DNA from 3 places in the Novosphingobium sp. PhB55 genome. Region 2 is predicted to be linked to each of the others. Evidence: riboswitches for the same ligand, from Rfam matches in the RefSeq annotation. Region 2 holds a riboswitch; each other region holds the start of a gene.

Region 1 (4,195 bases), on a different contig from region 2:
TCCGCACCAGGACGTGGTTTTCCTCGACGAGGCGGACGACAAGGTCTCGCCGATGAAGGCCAAGGGCGTGGGCGAACTCGGGCTCTGCGGCGTCGGCGCGGCCGTGGCCAACGCGGTCTACAACGCCACGGGAGTGCGCGTGCGGGACTATCCGCTCACGCTGGACAAGCACCTTGCGAAGCTGCCGGCTATCGCCTGAATCCCAGGTCGGCGGTTTGGCAGGTCAGCAGGTCGGCGATCAGCTCCGGCGCCGAGGGGAAGTAGAAGTGCATGTAGCTGGCCGTGAGCGGTCCGTGGCGGAACAGGCGTTCGCCCGGCCGCCCGTCCGGCGTGACGGCGCTGACGGTGGGCAAAAGGGACGTTTCCAGCCGCGAATAGTGGAACGTGTGGCCCCGCGCGACATGACCGCCCAGTTCCATCTCTTGCATGCCCAGCGCTGCCAGCCGCCTTTGCATCACGGCCCGCGCCGGCAGCAGGCCGAGCAGGGCGGCACTGGCGCCGTCGGTGCTTTCGAGCCTCTCGGAGGCGTAAAGCATGCCGCCGCATTCGGCCAGGATCGGCCGCCCTGCCTGGAAGTGGGCGCGGATCGCCGCGATCATCGGGCGATTGGCGGAAAGAGCGTCCAGGTGCAGCTCGGGATAGCCCCCGGGTAGCCACAAGCCGTCGCAAGGGGGCAGCATGGCATCGCGCAGCGGCGAGAAGAAGGCGAGCCGCGCCCCGGCCCGTTCCAGAAACGCGAGGTTGGCGGGATAGATGAAGCCGAATGCCTCGTCGCGGGCAATGGCGATGCGGCGGCCTGACAGCGCGGAAGGCGGCGCTTCGGCGGCTTCCGGGGCGGGGAAGGGCACCGCCTCGGGCAGCCAGAGCGCGGTTTCGGGCAGACTGTCGGCGGCGCGGTCTATGCGCGCCTCGATATCCGCCACCTCCCCGGCCTGCACCAGTCCGAGGTGCCGTTCGGGCAGGCCGAGCCCGGCATCGCGCCGGAGGGTGCCAAGCCATTCCACGCCGTCCGGCATGCCGCGCTCCAGCAGTTCGGCATGGCGCGCGCTGCCGACGCGGTTGGCCAGCACGGCGGCCAGGGTCACGTCGGCGCGGTAGGTGGAAAGGCCGTGGACCAGCGCACCGAACGTCTGCGCCATCGATGCCCCGTCGATCACCGCCATGACCGGCAGACCGAACAGGCGGGCAATGTCGGCGGAGGAGGGGGTGCCGTCGAACAGGCCCATCGCCCCTTCGACAAGGATCAGGTCGGCGTCCCGCGCGGCCTCGTGCAGCAGGGCGCGGCATTCCCGCTCTCCGCACATGAACAGGTCGAGCTGGTGGACGGGCGCGCCGCTGGCCCTTTCCAGCACCATCGGGTCCAGGAAGTCCGGCCCGCACTTGAACACCCGCACTTTGCGCCCGGCGCGGCGGTGGCGGCGGGCCAGCGCGGCGGTGACGAGGGTCTTGCCCTGTCCCGACGAGGGCGCGGTGACCAGCAGGGCGGGACAGGCCGTCATGCGGGCAGGCACGAATATCGTCCGGACGGAGCGGTATCCGAAAGGCGGAAGGGGCAGGGCGGCATGACGGTTCGATCCTCCTGGGCGCAAGTACGGCTTGTCGTCTCGCGAAAGACCGGGTCCGCGGGGAGCAGCGCTCCGCATCGGGCATGGCCCCCGTCCGCCCGGTACATCCCGCCCGCGCGAAGGATCGACGGCTGGGGGCCGGTTTCCTGACTTCCTGGGCCCGATTTCTTGGAATCGGCGCGCCTTCCGCCGCCTTCTCGGCACCGCGCGGTGCCAATGGCGTGCTGGCGGGGCGCATCCCCGGTTACAGTTGCGGGAGCAGTGCCGGATTCCAGCGGGATTACCCCTCTGGCCCGGACTTCCCGATTAAGCCCTTGCGGGCACCCCTGGCCCGGCGGGCCTATGGTACTTCGCCAGGGAGCGCAAGCGTCGGACAAGGCAAGCGCAAGCGCGGGACATGACCAGCGCAAGCGCCGGGCTCTTGCACGCGGCACCCCACCGGGATAGGGGCGCTCCAGCGACAGGTTCCCCGCAAGGGGATCAAAAGGGAACGCGGGTGAATGCCCGGGCTGCCCCTGCAACTGTAAGCGGCGAGCCGTGCGGCCAATTCGCCATTGGGGATGCAAGTCCCTGAGAAGGCGGCCGAAACGGCACTGACCCGTGAGCCAGGAGACCTGCCTGACGCCGTCGTTCTTCGACCGGACAGGGTGAGCCGGGCGAACGGGGCCATTCCTCGCGCAACGACAGCCATTGCCGTGCCGGCACGCGCCGCGCGGGAGGGGGGCGTCGTCCGCTGCATGGGCGGCAGAGGCCCTGCCTTTCGCATGCGTGCCGACCCGGCCGGGTCGATGCTCGTGCGAAGGACATGCCGTGAACTGCCGAATTCCCGCCGCCAGCCCCCTGGCTCTCGCGCTTGCCCTTGCAGGGGCGCTGCACCCGCTCGCGGCCCTGGCCGAGGAGGCCGATGCGGTGCCCCTGGACGAGCGCATCGTGGTCACCGCCCTGCGCACGCCCGTTGCGGCCGACCGGGTGGCCGATACCGTCACCGTGCTCGACGAGGCGCAGATCGTTGCGGCCCAGCCGATCGCGCTGACCGATGTGCTGCTGCGCACGCCCGGCATCAGCATGTCGCGCAACGGCGGTTACGGCACCACCACGTCGCTGCGCATTCGCGGTGCCGATGCCGGGCAGACGGTGATGGTGATCGATGGGATGCGCCTGTCGGACGCCTCATCGACGGCGGGAGGCTATGGCTTTGCCAATTTCCTGATCGACGATGCCGATCGCATCGAGATCCTGCGCGGTCCGCAATCGATCCTCTGGGGCAGCGATGCCATCGGCGGTGTCGTCAACGTCCGCACCCGCCGCGCGGCCGCGCCGCTGGAAGGCAGCTTCGCGGTGGAAGCAGGAACCCATGACACCGTCTCGGCCCGCGCGGGTCTTGGCGGCACCTCCGAGGCCGTCGACTGGCGCATTGCCGCCTCGCGCTTCGCCACGGACGGCATCTCCGCGCGCGCGAACGGCACGGAGGACGACGGCTACCGGCGCAGCGCGGCCAGCGGCACGATGACTTACCGCGTCGCGCCCGGCATCTCGCTGGATCTGCGCGGCTACTGGTCGGATTCGCGGAACGCGTTCGACGGTACCTCCGGCGACTCCCTGGCCTATGGGCGGACGCGCGAATGGTCGGGCTATGCCGGGGTGAACTTCGCGCTGCTGGACGCCCGGCTGGCGAACCGCGTGGCCGTGCTCCAGACCGGGACCGACCGCGAGAACTTCGACCCCGCGCGGCAGGTCCGCCAACTGACGTTCGACGCCCATGGCCGCGTGCGCCGTTTCGAGTACCAGGGCACCTATACGATCAGCGAGGCCATCCAGGCCGTGTTCGGCGCCGAGCGCGAGGAACAGCGGATGACCACCGCCTCGCCCGCGAACAGCACCGCGGCCTATGCCCTCGTGCCCAGCCGGGCGAATACCGACAGCGTCTACGGCGAACTGCGCGTGACCCCGCTCACCGGGCTGACGCTCAATGGCGGCGCGCGCTACGACCATCAGTCGCGCTTCGGCGGCAACACGGTGTTCAGCGCGGGCGCGGTCTACACCCCCAATGGCGGCGCCACGATACTGCGCGCCAGTTATGACGAGGGTTTCAAGGCGCCCTCGCTCTACCAGCTCTTCAGCATGTACGGCGTGGCCGATCTCAAGCCGGAGAAGGCAAAAGGCTGGGAACTGGGCGCCGAGCAGGGCTTCGGCGAAGCCCTCCGCCTGTCGGCGACCTGGTTCGAGCGCGATACCGACAACCTGATCGACTTTGCCTACTGCCCCGCCAGCGGCACCCTGCCGGACATCTGCTACGTTCCCGGCACGGGCACGGGCACGTCGCGCTTCGGCTACTATGCCAACGTCAAGGCCAGCCATGCGCGCGGGCTGGAACTCGCCGCGTCGGCCAAGTGGGGCGTTCTCTTCGCCCAGGGCAACTACAGCTGGATCGCGGCAGAGGATCGCACGCAAGGCAGCAGCACTTACGGCCGCCAGCTCCAGCGCGTGCCGCGTCATCTCGCCAATGCCGAGCTGGGCGTGGCGCTGCCGCAGGGCCTGCGCGCCAGCCTGGCCGCGCGCTATTCGGGTGAAAGTTTCAATGCAGCGACCGGCACCGCCACGCTGGACGACTACTGGCTGGTGGATGTGCG
Region 2 (4,195 bases):
GGCGGCGCATCGCGGCGCACGGCGGCGTCGATGCGGGCCACCAGCCTTTCGCCCAGCGCGGCATGACCCGCCAGCCGTGCCAGCGTGCGGACCTGTTCGCGCGCGGCCCCCAGGTCCGACGCGATGGGCATCTTCACCAGCCGGTAGCCGAGGCGCCGGAATGCCGCCTCGCTCGCGGGGTCGAGGAACGCGCTGGCGACGACCACCCTGGGATGGATCGTCGCCACTTCCTCCACCGTCCCCGAGATCGCCCGGTACCGGCGCGCGCGGGCGATCGGCATCGAACTGCTCTCGGGATCCTGGCTATAGCTGGAGATCGCCAGCAACTGCCCCGGATCCGTCACTTCGGCCAGGATGGCGTCCGTGCAGGGGTTGAGCGAGACGATGGTGGGGCGCTCCGCCCCGCTTTCGCCGTGGCCCGGTACCGCGGGGGCGGCCTCGGTGGTGTCACCGCCCCCGCAGCCCGCCAGCGCCGCCGAGCCGGCCAGAGCCAGCACGACAAGGAACCGGCGGGCCTTGCGCCTGCCCCGTCCAACCGATGTCGTCAGGGCAGACGACAGGATCACATCTTCACCCGCACCCCGGCATAAGCCGCGCGGCCCGGGGTGCCATATGTCCGCACCACTTCGTAGTGCTCGTCGAACAGGTTCTCGACACGGCCGTAGACCTGGATGTTCTGCGTCACGTCGAAGGCGCCGCGCAGGCCGACGACGATATTGCCGCCGAGGTAGTAGGTATTGGCGATGTCGTCATAGCGACCGCCGCCCACGCGCAGGTCCGCACCGAGGCGGAAGCCGTCCGACCAGTGCTTGTCCAGGCTGGCATAGAGGTTCGTCTTGGGACGGCGAGCGAGACGCGTGCCGGTCACCTCGTTGGTAGCGTCGAGGTAAGTGGCCGAAAGGCTCATGTCGAAGCCTTCCCAGTCGCTCACCTGCATGCCCAGTTCCACGCCCTTCGCCCGCGCGCGGCCGACGTTGTAGTAGTTGAACGCGGTCAGGTCGTAGTCGATCAGGTTCTTCGTCTTGCGGTCGAAGTAAGTGACCGAGAACGTGCCGTGGCCTTGCGCAAAGGGCTGTTCCACGCCGACATCCCACGACTTCGACGTCTCGGGATCGAGCGCGCGGAAGCCGGAATTGGAATAGAGCTGGTAGAGCGACGGCGCCTTGAAGCCCTCTCCGTAGCTGGCGCGCAGGATCGGCGCTTCCTCGCTGCCGCCGATCACCCAGGCACCGTTGGCCGAGAAGGTGGTCTTGTGGCCGAAGTCCGAATTGTCGTCATAGCGCAGGCCGCCGTTCAGCGTCAGCCCGGTGACGGGGCGCAGGGTCAGCATGCCGAAGTAGCTGTCGATCGAGGTCGAATCCTTCGAGCCGTAATTGTCGGAGAACTTCTGCTTCTCCGTCTCGGCACCGACGAGAATGCTGGCCATGTCGATGGGGGTGTAGGAGACCTGACCCTCGAAACGGTCGGCGCGGCCATTGGTGGTATAGGGACCGAAGACGGCATCGTCCGAGATGCGGCGCGTATCGGTGAGGCCATAGCCCAGGCGCGCGCTGAGGCGGCCGTCCAGCTCCTTGTAGCGCAAGTTGGCATAGCCCACGGTGTCGCGCTTCATGCCCACGTTCAGGGCATCGGCGCCGGTGTTGTCGTAATCGTAATTGGCCTTGGTCCAGTACGTCCCGGCATCGGCGGTAAGACCGCTCACCAGCTCCACTTCGGCGCGGGCGTTGGCGCTCTTGCTCTCGAAGCCGTCCTTCTCCTGGCCGCCGAGGCGCTCGTCGAAAGCGGAGTAGCCGTCGCCCTTGAGCCAGTTGCCGCCCAGCGTCAGGCCCACCGGACCGACCTTGCCCGCCGCCGAGGCGCCGAGCTGCTTCTGGTCGCGCCAGCCGTATTCGGCTTGGCCGCGCGCGGTCCACTGCTCGGTCGGGCGCGCGGTGATGAGGTTGATGACGCCGCCGATCGCGCGGCTGCCCCAGAGCACGCCGGACGATCCGCGCACCACTTCGATGCGGTCGAACTGGCCGACGGTCAGGCTGCCGAAGTCGAAGCCGCCGCCCACGTCGCCGGGATCGTTGATGCGCACGCCGTCGATCAGCACGAGGCTCTGCGCGTTCTCGGCGCCGCGGATGAACACGCTGGCCGGCTGGCCGAAACCGCCCGACTGGGCAAAAGTCACACCCGGCAGGCGGGCCAGGATGTCGGTCGCGGTGACCGCCTGGGTGCGCTCGATATCCTCGCGGGTGATGACCGAGACGGACTGGCCGATCTCGCTGGTGGGGGTTTCGGTGCGCGTCGCGGTGACGACGATACTATCGATTGCGGCTTCATCCGCGAAAGCGGGGGTCGAGACGGCAAGGGCCGTCCCCAGCAGAAACAGGTACTTCACGCGTATTCCTCCAACCTGAACGACTTTGCCGTCCATGGCGGAGACGCGCGCTTTTCCTCATGCGCGTGCTCGCTGCATGCCGGGACACCCCGCCCGGCTGCGGAACGACCGTCAAAGGCAGGTCTCCTGGCTCCCGGATCTTCGCGCCGCCTGCCGCCTTCCCGGTGTGACCCAGTGGCATAGCGTGGCAGGGGCGCTCCCCGGTTACAGTTGCGGGGGCAGCTTCGGACTTGCGCCGAAATTCCCACCAGGGTTCCTTTTCACGAAACCCGGGGCCCGGCTCCGGGCCACCCATGACGTCGCGAGTGCCGATACTGGGCAGTGGGGGGATTGGCAAGCGGCGCAAAGGGCGGCGCGGCGGTATCGCCGGGGAAGATCGCAAACAAACTCTTAAGCGATTCAGCCTATCGCTGCCCGCTGTACCGCTTCGGGACGCGCCGATTTCCAGGGATGCCGCGCCCGGCAAAGCAGGTTAGGCGCAAGATGCGCGATGACCCGATGGAACGCGAAATCCGCGCTGGCCGACGATGCGCCGAAAGGACCCGAGTGACCGCTGCCGCCCTTCCTGCCTGCACCGAAACCTGGGAGCCGCGCCCGCGCGACTTCCAGGGCCATTTCGTGCGCGGCGGACGCAAGCGGCTGCAACGCAGGCGGCGGCGCTGGACGCTCGGCTCGGCCGCGCTCGTCGCCGTGGCCCTGCCTGCCTTCGCCGCGCCTTCCTTCGCCCCGGCCGAAGCCTGGGACCGCCTCACCGCCTCCGGGACGGAAACCGGCGGCGCCCCCGTTCTGCCCATGCCGTTCGAGCAGGCCGGCGCCAGCTTCCCCGGCTCTGCCTATTATTATCTCGAAGCCGAACAGCCCGTGCTCAAGATAGGCGAAGGCATCCATTCCGACGCGGATGACGGAACCGGCGGCCCCGGCCCGGTCGCCCGCGCCCTGCGGATCGACAATTCCGGGGTGGACCGCAGCCGCGCGCTCCAGTGCCTGACGGCGGCGATCTATTACGAAGCCGCCAGCGAGCCCGACGGCGGCCAGCGCGCCGTGGCCCAGGTCGTGCTCAACCGCGTGGCCCATCCGGCCTATCCCAAGACCGTCTGCGGCGTCGTCTATCAGGGTTCGGAGCGGCCGACCGGCTGCCAGTTCTCCTTCGCCTGCGACGGATCGCTGGCCCGCGCGCCGCAGCGCTTCTTCTGGCAGCGTGCCGAATCCGTCGCCCGCGCCGCGCTGTCCGGCGAAGTCTATACGCCGATCGGGCTGGCGACGCATTATCACACGATCCAGGTCAATCCCTACTGGGCCCCGAGCCTGCACTATCTGACCACGATCGGCGCCCATCGCTTCTATGCCTTCAACGGCGCCGCGGGCCGCCCTGCCGCGTTCCGCTTCGCCTATTTCGGCGGCGAGCCGCTGGCCGCCCCGCATCGCCGCGACGAGTCCGCCGCCTCGGCCCTCGCCACCGCCGCGCTGGACCCGCTGGCCGTGCAGCGCAGCTTCGGCACCGCCGAGGCGCTCCGCCCCGGGCAGGCCGCTGCGCCTTCGCCCGCCATGCCCTCCGCCACCCCTTCCACGGGTGCGGAGCGCGCGCCCGTCTATGCCAGCGACGTGCGGGAACGCGGGGGCGAGTCGCTCTACAAGGCCAGCAACTTGCCCGAGACCCAGGGCGTGCGCCCGGAATATGCCAATTCGGGCAAGTGGATCGCCCAGCCGCGTCAGGAGCAGGCCCGCTGACGGCAAGTTGGCGCCTTTAGCGATCCGGCGCTTTCATCAATTCGGCACGGGAACGACTGCAAGGTTTCAGCAACCATAGCCCCA
Region 3 (4,195 bases), on a different contig from region 2:
GCGAAGACATAGCCGCCCACGATCCGCCATGCCCTGGTCAGGTTGCCCGTGATCGAGAAGTCGAAGCCCCGGCTGCGCACTTCGCCGGCGGCGATACTGTAATCCAGATTGTCCGGGTCAGTGGTCGCGACGTTCTGCTTGGTGGTGTGGAACAGCGCCGCTGTCGCGCTCAGCCTGCCGTCCAGCAGTTCCAGCTTCACACCGGCCTCGTAGCTGGTGCCGCGTTCCGGCGCGATGACATTGCCGTTCACGTCCGCTGCGGTATTGGGCTTGTTGGAGCGGGCATAGCTGCCGTAGACCGAAACTTGCGGGGCCAGCACGAAGACCGTCCCAAGGCGCGGCGTAAATACCGTCTGCTTGAACGCAGAAGTGACCCCGCTGCGCAAATTCAGGTTGTCGCTCTCGTATCGCTCCAGTCGTCCGCCGACCAGCAGCTTCAGCCAGGGTAGCAATGACACCTGGTCCTGGGCGTAGCCCGCGAATGTGCGCGTCTGGGTGCGGATGCTGGTGAAGGTACCGTTCAGCCGCGGGATTGCGGAGCCATAGACCGGCGCGAAGATGTCCAGCGTGAAGGGCGACAGCGTGGGGCTCGAATTGCGGATGACCTCGGTATAGTGGAAGGCCTCGAACTCGGCGCCCAGCAGCACTTCGTGCTCGACGCTGCCGGTGGCGAACTGGCCGGTCAGGTTCACCTGTGCATCCAGATCGCGCCACCGCAAGGTACGCTCGCTATAAGTGCGCACCAGGGTGCGGCCATCTGCGCGCAGACTGGAGGCCTGGATGCCGGGGCCGCCCAACTCGCCATTGTAATACTGGGCGCCCGCCCGCAGCTTCCAGTCGGGCGCCAGCTTGTATCCCGCGACGATGCTGCCAAGGCCATTGCGCACGCGCCACCGGCCGACGGACGGCTCGCCGAAGAACCGTGAAGCGGGAATGGCGATGTCGAGCTGGTTGCTGAAGGCGGGATTGCCGCGGTCCAGCGGGGTCTTCACCTGCACGAACTCGCTGCTGAGAGTGAACGTCAGGTCCGGCGAGGCATCCCAGGCGACGACCGGCGCAACCACGATGCGGTCGGACTGGACATGATCGCGGAAGCTGTCGCCACCTTCCACGGCCGCGCCGAGGCGGTAGCGCACGGTCCTTGCCCTATCGATGGGACCGGTGGCATCGACCGTTCCGCGCCAACCGCCGAAGCTGTCGATCCGGCCGCTGACGGTCTGGGCCATCCTGTCGGCAGGTACGCGCGAAACGATGTTGAACGTGCCGCCCGGATCTCCGCGACCATACAGCAGGGCAGCGGGGCCACGCAGCACCTCCACGCGCTCGACGGCGATGGAGTCCGGTGCCGGCGGATAGCCGCGGTTCATCGGAAAACCGTTGCGGAAGTATTCCGAGGTTGTGAAACCACGCAAGTTGTAGTCGGTGAGACCGGTGCCCCCGAAGTTGTTGCCGCGCGTGATGCCGCCGGCATAGGCTAGCACGTCCTCGACACGGTTCGCTTGCAGATCGTCGACCACCTGCCGCGTCAGCACGGTCACGGACTGCGGCACTTCGAGTAAGGGCGTGTCCGTGCGCGTCGCGCTGCTGGAGCGGGTTACGTTGTAAGCCCCGGTCTTGCCCGTGACGACGATCGTATTGTCGGCGGGCTCGGTCTCGGCAGCAACCGCCATCGTGGGAACCGCCGATAGTACGAGGCTTCCTGAAAGCAGCGCGGTCTTGGTACTCTGTCTCAATGCAATCCCCCGGGGCGTCGAGCAACACCGGGCAGGAGGCGTCCGCGCGAACGGTCGGCGCGCGCGGTGGCCGGACACCCCAAAAGGCGGCTGACGCACGACACCGATGCGGCCTCCGCCGCATTCTCGTCGCTCAGACGGAGAAAACTGACCGTGCCAAGACCATCCCCTGGGTCAGGCAAGAGCGACCGGTGCGACGGCAGGTCTCCTGGCTTGCGGGTCATAGCTTGATGCACGGCCTTCCCAGGCCTCGCAGGATTTAGCGTCCGGCCCAGTGGCTGGCGGCTCGGGCATTTCCCGTCCGCACATGTGCATCGCGCTCGCCGCTCACAGTTGCAGGGACAGCCTCGGATTCAAAGGCGCAGAGCCCTTTCACCGTGTTCCCTTTTAAGCCTTTTTCAAGGCACCGACGCGATCAGCCCGGGAGCTGAAGCGCCCAGGCGCGGTTGGCGATATCTGTGATGATCTCAATTCGCAATAGCATAACGCTGCCTGGAATGTCGGTATCCGTCGGCGGCGATGCTTTCGGGAATGATCGTCTGGGCGAACGACGGGTTTCCAACTCACTGCTCGCGATAGCGCAGCGCTTCAGACATGGTCTCACGTTGCATTATTGAATTTCACTCAGTGCTGCATGTTCATCTTTCAGGCTAATGGATGATGGCGCCCGCGCCTAGATGGTGGCCATGACGTTTTCGTTGCCATGCCCACCGGCCTTACGCCGCCTCGATGCGCAAATTGGCGCGCTGCCTACCAGGCGCATGGCGCCTGAAGCCAATGGCCTTCTCAAAGACAAAGCTCACGGTCGAAGGGCTCGCTTCCCAATGGAGACATCCCATGCCCAGACATGAGCGGTTCGGACACCAGGTCTGGCACCAGGCCTAGGCGTCTTCAGGAACCACCCGGCGCTCCATTCTTCAACTCTCTGCCGGCGCAGCTGCACCTGGCTTCCTTCCCATCACCATCCCATTCGCGGAGGCACAAGACATGTCCAACGGCACAGATAATTTCTACGTGAGTGACCGCGTCACGATCGAGAAAGTCACCTTCAGAAACCAATACGGCATGACCGTCGCCGGCAATTTCTTCATGGCCGACGATCTGGATCGAGGCCGCCGCCACGGCGCCCTTGTCGTCGGCCATCCAATGGGCGCGGTGAAGGAGCAGAGCGCGAACCTCTATGCCACCAGGATGGCGGAGCAGGGCTTCGTCACCAATTGATCAGGCGCCCCAGCGAGCGGTGCCTCTGCCGTGCTGCCGAGCATCGACATGGCACGCAGCAACAGATCCGCGCATTCAAGGTAAAAGCATGCATGTTTCGATAACCACGACCGCGGATGACGCGGGGCCCGGCGCTGCACCATGGAGTGCAGTTCTGGCAATGACACTGTGTGCATTCGTGCTGGTGTCGTCGGAGTTTCTTCCGGTCAGCCTCCTTACCCCGATGGCGCGCGACATGATCGTCAGCGAAGGGCAGGCCGGACAGGCCATTGCCGCGTCCGGTCTGTTCGCTGTTCTGACCAGCCTTTCGATATCGTCGCTCACGCGCAAGCTCGATCGCAAGCTTGTGATCCTGTGGTTGACGGGGCTTATGATCGTATCCGGCGCCATCGTCGCCTTCGCCCCGAGCTATCCGGTGCTGCTGGCCGGGCGGGCCGTTCTCGGAATCGCAATCGGCGGTTGCTGGTCTATGTCGACGGCAGTGCTCATGCGCATCTCGAATGGAGCGTTTCTTCCACGGGCCATCGCGACGCTTCAGGGCGGCAGTGCATTGGCGACGGCCGTGGCGGCGCCGATGGGCAGTTTGCTCGGCTCTGTCGTGGGCTGGCGCGGCGCATTTTTCTGTCTTGTTCCGCTCGCGGCGCTGGCGCTGATATGGCAGGCAGTCAGCCTCCCCAGGCTCCCTGCGCAGCACGGATCGCGGCAAGCGAGCGTCATCACCCTTTTGAGCAAGCCCGGCATTTTCATCGGACTGATCGCCGTAGCTGTCCTGTTCATGGGGCAGTTCGCCCTCTTCACCTACCTGCGCCCGTTCCTCGAAACCGTCACACATGTCGACATATCCTGGCTATCGATCATCCTGCTGCTGATCGGCCTGTCGGGTCTTGCCGGAACGGCCGCCATAGGGCCGCTCGTCGCAATGAACCTGCGCAGGGTGCTCGTGGTCATACCGGCCTTGATGGCTGGCGTGGCCCTTGCATTGGCAAGCTTCGGTGGCTCGTTCTGGCCGACCGTCCTGCTGCTTGCGGCATGGGGCCTGATTGCCACACCGGCGCCGGTAGGATGGTTTACCTGGCTCTCTCAGGTGCTTCCCGATGATGCCGAGGCCGGCGGCGGATTGATGGTCGCCGTCATTCAACTGGCCATCACGCTCGGCGCGACCATGGGCGGCGCCATCTTCGATGCCACCGGCGTGCGCGCCACTTTCGAGGTCAGCGCGGCTCTGCTGGTCCTTGCCGCAT

Evidence for each region. Region 2 has a riboswitch for cobalamin ahead of EDF57_RS16575 (TonB-dependent receptor). Riboswitches for the same ligand answer to the same signal wherever they lie in the genome.
Region 1: linked by a shared signal. The riboswitch ahead of EDF57_RS09590 (cobyrinate a,c-diamide synthase) and the one ahead of EDF57_RS16575 (TonB-dependent receptor) in region 2 are both predicted to bind cobalamin.
Region 3: linked by a shared signal. The riboswitch ahead of EDF57_RS21545 (TonB-dependent siderophore receptor) and the one ahead of EDF57_RS16575 (TonB-dependent receptor) in region 2 are both predicted to bind cobalamin.

The regions. Positions count from the first base shown of each region.
Region 1 is NZ_SODQ01000003.1:441,288-445,482, forward strand. Features, by position in the region: gene paoC (aldehyde oxidoreductase molybdenum-binding subunit PaoC) at 1-199, shown strand, start outside; gene EDF57_RS09590 (cobyrinate a,c-diamide synthase) at 189-1,511, opposite strand; cobalamin riboswitch at 1,684-1,908, opposite strand; cobalamin riboswitch at 2,011-2,202, shown strand; gene EDF57_RS09595 (TonB-dependent receptor) at 2,376-4,195, shown strand, end outside.
Region 2 is NZ_SODQ01000006.1:267,783-271,977, forward strand. Features, by position in the region: gene EDF57_RS16570 (ABC transporter substrate-binding protein) at 1-566, opposite strand, end outside; gene EDF57_RS16575 (TonB-dependent receptor) at 563-2,383, opposite strand; cobalamin riboswitch at 2,482-2,658, opposite strand; gene EDF57_RS16580 (cell wall hydrolase) at 2,930-4,111, shown strand.
Region 3 is NZ_SODQ01000009.1:29,254-33,448, forward strand. Features, by position in the region: gene EDF57_RS21545 (TonB-dependent siderophore receptor) at 1-1,670, opposite strand, end outside; cobalamin riboswitch at 1,914-2,159, opposite strand; gene EDF57_RS21550 (alpha/beta hydrolase) at 2,721-2,954, shown strand; gene EDF57_RS21555 (MFS transporter) at 3,115-4,195, shown strand, end outside.